Regions from separate parts of the Streptomyces sp. NPDC051907 genome, predicted to be linked through region 1. Evidence: riboswitches for the same ligand, from Rfam matches in the RefSeq annotation. Region 1 holds a riboswitch; the other holds the start of a gene.
What was found. A riboswitch is a leader RNA that binds a small molecule or an ion and turns the genes downstream of it on or off. The one in region 1 is predicted to bind thiamine pyrophosphate.
Positions count from the first base shown of each region.

Region 2: another riboswitch for thiamine pyrophosphate. It lies ahead of thiC (phosphomethylpyrimidine synthase ThiC); the one in region 1 lies ahead of thiO (glycine oxidase ThiO).

Region 1 covers NZ_JBFAYB010000026.1:13,936-18,099, forward strand. The annotation lists gene AB0M39_RS16480 (Rv2175c family DNA-binding protein) at 100-465, opposite strand; gene AB0M39_RS16485 (FAD-dependent oxidoreductase) at 508-1,680, opposite strand; gene AB0M39_RS16490 (hypothetical protein) at 1,880-2,221, opposite strand; TPP riboswitch at 2,273-2,385, shown strand; gene thiO (glycine oxidase ThiO) at 2,383-3,561, shown strand; gene thiS (sulfur carrier protein ThiS) at 3,579-3,779, shown strand; gene AB0M39_RS16505 (thiazole synthase) at 3,786-4,164, shown strand, end outside.
Region 2 covers NZ_JBFAYB010000014.1:33,270-37,433, reverse strand. The annotation lists gene AB0M39_RS11265 (hypothetical protein) at 1-73, shown strand, start outside; gene thiC (phosphomethylpyrimidine synthase ThiC) at 472-2,265, opposite strand; TPP riboswitch at 2,258-2,392, opposite strand; gene AB0M39_RS11255 (YibE/F family protein) at 2,465-3,823, shown strand; gene AB0M39_RS11250 (SsgA family sporulation/cell division regulator) at 4,085-4,164, opposite strand, start outside.

The DNA.
Region 1 (4,164 bases):
CCGGCACGCACACCGCAGCTGGCGGCGTCCCTGGTGTCCAGGGACGCCGGAGTGTCCAGGGTGCTCAGGCCCCTGGGAACGTCGGAATCTCTGAGGACGTCAGACGGCGAGCGCCTGAGCCCGGCGCTTCACCTCCGTGCCGCGATTCTCGCCCAGCGCCTGCGCGGGCGTGCCCGGCAGGGTCGGGTCGGGGGTGAAGAGCCACTCGAGCATCTCTTCGTCGGTGAAGCCGTCGTCCCTCAGAAGGGTCAGGGTCCCGGCGAGGCCCTTGACCACCTTGTCGCCGTCGATGAAGGCGGCAGGCACCTGAAGCGCCCGGTTCTCACCGCGGCGCACGGCGATCAGCTGGCCCTCCTTGACCAGCTGCCGTACGCGTGTCACCTCGACATCGAGCATTTCCGCGATGTCGGGAAGGTAGAGCCAGGCGGGGACGAGAGCATCGGTTTTTGCGTCAATCTCGGTCACAGGACAAGCGTGCCATCCCGGACTGACAGTGGGTAGCCGGGCCTACAGAGCTGCGGCCTTCAGAGGGACGGCCGGGTCGGCGGCGCGCTCGGGATCGAGCCGCGCCCCGGACTGGATGAGCTTGCGGCCCTGCGCCAGGTCACGGGCCCGCCCCACGGCCAGCAGCGCCACCAGGACGCCCTCCCGCAGCCAGAGCACCGACCACGCCTCGCCGGCGGAGTCGCCGCGCCACACGGTCGTGTCGGCGGCCGCGTGATGGCCCGCGTACTGCACGAACCGGCCGAACTGCTCCGACCAGAAGTAGGGCACCGGGTCGTACGCCTCCGAGGTCCCGCCGTCGCCCGCGACGATGTCGGCGGCGACCGTGCGCGGCCCCTGGAGGGCGTTGTCCCAGTGGTGCACGAGCAGCCGCTCGCCATAGCGGCCGGAGGGGAAGGAGGCGCAGTCCCCCACCGCGTACACGTCGGGCTGCGAGGTGCGCAGATGATCGTCCGCCGTGATTGCGCCGTCCGGGCCCAGCTCGACGCCGGAGCCGGCCAGCCACGCGGTCGCGGGCCGCGCGCCGATGCCGACGACCACCGCGCCGGCGGGGAGCTGCCGGCCGTCCGCGAGGAGCACCGCGCCGGGCTCGACGTCGGCCACGCGCGCGTGGGTGAGCAGTTCGACGCCGTACTCGGCGTACCAGTCGGCCATCGGGGCGGCGACCTCCGCGGGCAGGGCGCCGGCCAGCGGGCGCTCCTCGGCCTCGACCACGGTGACCGCGCAGCCCGCCTCGCGGGCGGCCGTGGCGAACTCCGCGCCGATCCACCCCGCGCCGACGACCACCACGTCGTGCTGCTCGGCGAGGACGGGCCGCAGCCGCGCGGCGTCGTCGACCGTGCGCAGCAGATGGACGCCGGGGACGCCCTCGGAGCCTCGCAGGGTGATCGGCTCCGCGCCGGTGGCGATGACCAGGACGTCGTACGGGACGGGGCCGGCCTCGGTGTCCAGCTCGTGGGCCGCGGGGCGGACGCCGGTCACCTCGCAGCCGAGCCGCAGCTCGACGTCGAGGTCCTCGAAGTCGACCTCGAAGGCGGAGTCCTCGGCCTTGCCGAGCAGGATCGCCTTGGAGAGCGGGGGCCTGTCGTACGGCTGATGGGGCTCGGCGCCGATCAGCGTGACCGGTCCGGTGAAGCCCTTCTCCCGCAGGGCCACCGCGGTCTGGACGCCGGCCATGCCCGCGCCGACGACCACGATCCGCCGCGTCCCGGGCGCGGCGGCGCCCTGCTCCGCCGCCGGGTCGGACTGCCGGCCCTGTGCCGGGTCGGTCCGCCGCTCCGACGCCTCGGCCCGCCAGTCCGGCGCCGGGTCGGTCCGCTGCTCTGTCTCCTGCTGCCGCTCGCTCACCCGATCACCTTACGCATCTGACGATCCGTCAGGAAGGGAGTTCCTCCACGACGCTGGTCCCGCTGCCCTCCTGAGACTCCCACTCCCAGCTCTCCTCAAGGCGCACGCGCCCGTCCGCCAGCTCGACGACCGTGGACACGCAGTGCCCCGAGGACGTCCCGCCGTCCGTCTTCAACTGGACATAACGGAAGTCCAGCCGGTCGCCCTCCCGCGTCCCGACGAGGTGTCCGCGGACCACGTCGCCGCCCTCGTACTCGGCCCAGATCCTCCCCTGTGCCTCGTGGTACGCGAACCGGGTCCGCGTGCCCACCTGGCCCGGAGCCTGGTCGGCGACCGGGGAGAGTACGAGTCCGTCGAGCGACTTCGCCACAGCGGCTGCTCCCTTACTGACAGTTGGGGCCTGGGGTTAGGGTGGCCACCGTAAAGCACTCGCGGGAGCCCGGACGCACCGGGCTGAGAGGGAGGCTGGGCGGCCTCCGACCGTACGAACCTGATCCGGGTCATGCCGGCGAAGGGAGGGGCTGGACGCCCATGCCTCGTACCGAAGACTCATCCGAAGACTCATCCGACGTCCTCGTCGTCGGGGGCGGAATCATCGGCCTGGTCACGGCCTGGCGGGCGGCGCAGCGCGGACTGCGCGTCACCGTCGCCGATCCGGAGCCGGGCGGCGGAGCGGCTCAGGTCGCGGCCGGCATGCTCGCCGCCGTCACCGAGCTCCACTACGGCGAGCAGACGCTCCTCGGCCTCAACCTGGAGTCCGCGCGGCGCTACCCCGCCTTCGTCGCCGAGCTGGAGGAGGCGAGCGGCGAGCCGGTCGGCTACCGCGCCTGCGGCACCCTCGCCGTCGCGCTCGACTCCGACGACCGCGCTCACCTGCGGGAGCTGCACGCACTCCAGCGCCGGTCCGGGCTGGAGTCGGAGTGGCTGACCGGCCGCGAGTGCCGTCGCCTGGAGCCGATGCTCGCGCCCGGCGTACGCGGCGGGCTACGGGTGGACGGCGACCACCAGGTCGACCCGCGGCGGCTGGCGAAGGCGCTGACGGTGGCGTGCGAGCGGGCCGGGGTGCAGTTCCGCCACGGCTGGGCCGAGCGGCTCTCGGTGGTACGGGACCGCGCCGCGGGCGTGGTGCTGACCGACGGAACGCAGCTCGCAGCGGACCAGGTGGTCCTGGCGGGCGGCTCGCTCAGCGGCCGGCTGGGCGGGGTGCCCGACGCCGTGCTGCCGCCGGTACGGCCGGTGAAGGGGCAGGTGCTGCGGCTGACCGTGCCGCGCGCGTACGCGCCCTTCCTGTCGCGGACCGTACGGGCCGTGGTGCGCGGCAGCCATGTCTATCTGGTGCCGCGCGAGAACGGCGAGCTGGTCGTGGGCGCGACCAGCGAGGAGCTCGGCTGGGACACCACGGTCACCGCGGGCGGGGTGTACGAGCTGCTGCGCGACGCGCACGAGCTGGTGCCCGGCATCACCGAGCTGCCCCTGACCGAGACCCGCGCCGGGCTGCGGCCCGGCTCCCCCGACAACGCCCCGCTGCTGGGCCCGACCACGCTGCCCGGCCTGCACCTGGCCACCGGGCACTACCGCAACGGCGTCCTGCTCACCCCTCTCACCGGCGACGTCATGGCGCACGCGCTGGTCGCCGGCGAGCTCCCGGACGAGGCCCGCCCCTTCACTCCCCGCCGCTTCTCCCCCGTACGTCAGGAGCAGCTCGTATGACCGTGTCAGTGACTCGTATGACCGTGTCAGTGAACGGAGAGCCACGCGACGTCGCGGCCGGCACGACGCTGGACACGCTGGTCGCCACGCTCACCGCGGCGCCCTCCGGGGTCGCCGCCGCCCTCAACGAGACCGTCGTCCCGCGCAGCCAGTGGGCCGGCGCCCGGCTCGGCGACGGCGACCGGGTCGAGGTCCTCACCGCAGTGCAGGGAGGCTGATCAGCCATGGCCGACGACCGTTTCGTCCTGGGCGGCACGGAGTTCTCGTCCCGTCTGATCATGGGCACGGGCGGGGCGCCAAGCCTCGACGTGCTGGAACGCTCCCTCGTCGCGAGCGGCGCCGAGCTCACCACCGTCGCGATGCGCCGCGTCGACCCGACCGTGCGGGGCTCCGTGCTCTCCGTCCTGGAGAGGCTGAACATCCGCCTCCTGCCCAACACCGCGGGCTGCTTCACCGCCGGGGAGGCCGTCCTCACCGCCCGCCTCGCGCGCGAGGCGCTCGGCACGGACTGGGTCAAGCTCGAGGTCGTCGCGGACGAGCGCACGCTGCTGCCCGATCCGATCGAGCTGCTGGACGCGGCGGAGACCCTGGTCGACGAGGGGT
Region 2 (4,164 bases), on a different contig from region 1:
CCAGCGGCCCACGTTCACCAGCCCGGACTTCACCAGCCCCGACTTCGGCGGCCCCGAGCACCAGCCGGAGTGACCCGACCGAACAGGCCGTTTCACCGACGGTCCGTTCGCCGACAGGCCGGTCACCGACGCGCCGTTCACGGACGCGCTGCTGACCGACGGGCCGTTGAGCGGCGGGCCATCGACCGGCGCGCGGCCCAGGGGCCATGCGGGCTGCCGAGGCGCCGATCGACCCGGAAGTCGTCGGCGACGCTGCGGGCGCGTCCGCAAGCCGCCTGCCCGCGCGGGCGGGCGGGCGGATGGGCGGCGAGGCCCCGTTCGGGCTGAGGCCTCGGCGCCACCCGCTGTTCGTCAGCCGACGGCACCCGGCACGCAGCAGCACACGGCGAAGGACGTCCCGCGCCCCGCCGACGTCGACGCATGCCGATGCCGACGCACGCCGGCGGCGACGCTCGTCAGCGCCCCCTGGCGTCAGTCCGCCATGGGCAGGTAGACGCGGTTGCCGCTCGCCGCGAACTCCCGCGACTTCTCCAGCATCCCCGCCTCGACCTCCGCCTCCGAAGCCGATACCGCCAGGTCAGGGGCGAACTGCTCGGTGATGCTCCGGCTGATCTTCATCGAGCAGAACTTCGGGCCGCACATCGAGCAGAAGTGCGCCGTCTTCGCGGGCTCCGCCGGGAGCGTCTCGTCGTGGAACTCCCGTGCCGTGTCCGGGTCGAGGGCCAGGTTGAACTGGTCCTCCCACCGGAACTCAAAGCGCGCGTCCGACAGCGCGTCGTCCCACTCCTGCGCCCCGGGGTGCCCCTTGGCCAGGTCCGCCGCATGCGCGGCGATCTTGTAGGTGATGACGCCGGTCTTCACATCGTCGCGGTTGGGCAGGCCCAGGTGCTCCTTGGGCGTGACGTAGCAGAGCATGGCCGTGCCCCACCAGGCGATCATCGCCGCCCCGATGCCGGAGGTGATGTGGTCATACGCCGGGGCCACGTCCGTGGTGAGCGGGCCGAGCGTATAGAAGGGGGCCTCCTCGCAGATCTCCTGCTGGAGGTCGATGTTCTCCTTGATCTTGTGCATCGGGACGTGACCGGGTCCTTCGATCATCGTCTGCACATGGAAACGCTTGGCGATCGTGTTGAGTTCCCCGAGCGTGCGCAACTCCGCGAACTGCGCCTCGTCGTTGGCGTCGGCGATCGAGCCGGGCCGCAGACCGTCGCCGAGGGAGTACGTCACGTCGTACGAGGCGAGGATCTCGCAGAGCTCCTCGAAGTTCTCGTACAGGAACGACTCCTTGTGGTGCGCCAGGCACCAGGCCGCCATGATCGAGCCGCCGCGCGAGACGATGCCGGTCTTGCGGCGCGCGGTCAGCGGGACGTAGCGCAGCAGCACGCCGGCGTGGACCGTCATGTAGTCGACGCCCTGCTCGGCCTGCTCGATGACCGTGTCCTTGTAGATCTCCCAGGTCAGCTCCTCGGCCCGGCCGTCGACCTTCTCGAGAGCCTGGTAGAGCGGCACGGTGCCGATCGGCACGGGGGAGTTGCGCAGCACCCACTCGCGGGTGGTGTGGATGTTGCGGCCGGTGGAGAGGTCCATGACGGTGTCCGCGCCCCAGCGCGTCGCCCAGGTCATCTTCTCGACCTCCTCCTCGATGGAGGAGGTGACCGCGGAGTTGCCGATGTTGGCGTTGACCTTCACCAGGAACCGCTTGCCGATGATCATCGGCTCGATCTCCGGGTGGTTCACATTCGCCGGCAGCACCGCCCGGCCTGCGGCGATCTCCTCGCGCACGACCTCGGGGGAGACGTTCTCGCGGATCGCGACGTACTCCATCTCCGGGGTGATCTCGCCCCGGCGGGCGTACGCGAGCTGGGTCACCGCCTGCCCGTCGCGGCCACGGCGGGGCTGGCGCGGACGGCCGGGGAAGACCGCGTCGAGATTGCGCAGCCCGCCGCGCGGCGAGGTGTGCTTGATGCCGTCGTCCTCGGGGCGGACCGGACGGCCCGCGTACTCCTCGGTGTCGCCGCGACCGATGATCCAGTTCTCGCGCAGCGGGGCCAGACCGCGCCGGACGTCGGTCTCGACGTTCGGGTCGGTGTACGGGCCGGACGTGTCGTACAGCGTCACGTCCTTGCCATTGGTGAGGTGCACCTGCCGGACCGGCACCTGGAGGTCGGGGCGCGAGCCTTGGACGTAGCCCTTGTGCCAGCCGGGCGTCCTCTCGCCCTCGTCGCTCTGATTCGAGGCAGGCGTGCGTGCATCCTGAACGGTCATGAGACCTACTCCCTACGCCGGCATTACCCGGTAACAGGTTCGGCGGTCGACGCAGCGGCTTCCATACGGCTCGTACGGAGGTCAGCGCCCTCTCAGCCCGGTGCTCCGAGCTCCCGCGTGTGCAAAGGTGCCCCCACGCTAGCGTCATCTTTGGCGTGCTGAACAGTAGGGCCCCTTCCGTTCTTGCGATGATCTGTCGGTGACCGCTTCCCCGCCGCCCCCGCCCCAGCCGCCCCAGCAGCCTGGCCACGGGCACACCGATGGCCATGGCCACTCGCATAGCCATGGCCCTGCCGCACCGGTCTCCCAGCACCTCCGCAAGGTCATCGCGGCGGTGCTGATTCCTTTCGCCACGGCGGTCGTCGTCGGCCTCGTCGTGCTCTGGCCGGGCGGCGCGCCCGCGCACGAGCGGACCGGCGTCGGCTTCGACCGGCAGACCGAGCAGGGCAGAGTCGTGCAGGTCGAGAAGATCGACTGCAAGGACGTGAACGCCGCCCAGCCGCCGCCGACCGGCGGCGGCTCCACGCCGCAGGGGCGCGAGGCGGTCAACGCCCGGCAGGCCGACTGCGGAAAGGCGACGATCGAGGTCACCACCGGCAAGGACAAGGGGCGGACCTTCATCGAGGTCGTCCAGCCGGACGCGCCACGGCAGTTGAAGGAGGGCCAGGGCGTGGTGGTGGCCTACGCGCCCGACGCGCCCCGCGATCTCCAGTACTCGGTGACCGATGTGGACCGCGAGTTCCCCATGGCGCTGCTGGCAGGGATCTTCGCGCTCGCGGTGGTGCTGGTGGGGCGGATGCGAGGGGTGATGGCGCTGATCGCGCTGGCTCTCTCGTTCGCCGTGCTGACCCTGTTCATCCTGCCCGCGATCCTGCAGGGCTCGAATCCGCTGATCGTCGCGGTGGTCGGGGCGAGCGCCATCATGCTGATCGCGCTCTATCTGTGCCACGGCCTGTCCGCCCGCACCTCCGTGGCGGTCCTCGGCACGCTGATCTCGCTGCTGCTGATCGGCCTGCTCGGCTCGCTCTTCATCGGCTGGGCCAGCCTGAGCGGCAACACGGACGACAACACCGGGCTGATCCACGGGCTCTTCCCGAACATCGACATGAGCGGCCTGCTGCTGGCCGGGGTCATCATCGGCTCGCTCGGCGTGCTCGACGACGTGACGGTGACGCAGACGTCCGCGGTGTGGGAGCTGCACCAGGCCAACCCGGAGATGGGTCCCCGCGGCCTGTACCGGGCGGGGATCCGGATCGGCCGCGACCACATCGCCTCCGTCGTCAACACGCTCGTACTCGCGTACGCGGGCGCGGCGTTGCCGCTTCTGCTGCTGTTCTCCATCGCGCAGAGCAGCGTGGGGACGGTGGCCACCAGCGAGCTCGTGGCGGAGGAGATCGTACGGACCCTGATCGGGTCGATCGGCCTGGTCGCGTCGGTGCCGGTGACCACGGTGCTCGCGGCGCTGGTCGTCTCGGCGGACCGGCCGGCGGCAGCGGGAGCGGGAGCGGGGGGCTCGGCGCCTGTACGGACCGGCAAGGGGCGTCGTCGTAAGAAGTAGGCCGCTATGAGGACGACGAGGGCTATCAGGGCTACGAGGGCTCTATAGCGTGCGCGGGAGATACAGAGGCTCCCAGAAGCCGACGGCGCACCGGGCGCACGCGTCGAACGCGACGGGCGTCAGAAGCCAAGAGGCCAGGACGGCAAGGCGGCAGCACAGCAGACGGGCGAGGCGGCTGGGCGGCGGGCGGGTCCGGTCGTCGCACGGCGCGGATCGGCAGCGAATCAGAAGCGGATCGGAACAGGACGCGGACAGAAGCTGTCAGCCCGCGTTCTCCTCCGCGAGGATGCGACCGAGCGCCTCCTCCAGATTCCCCTCGAACTCTCCGAGCGTGCGCTCCT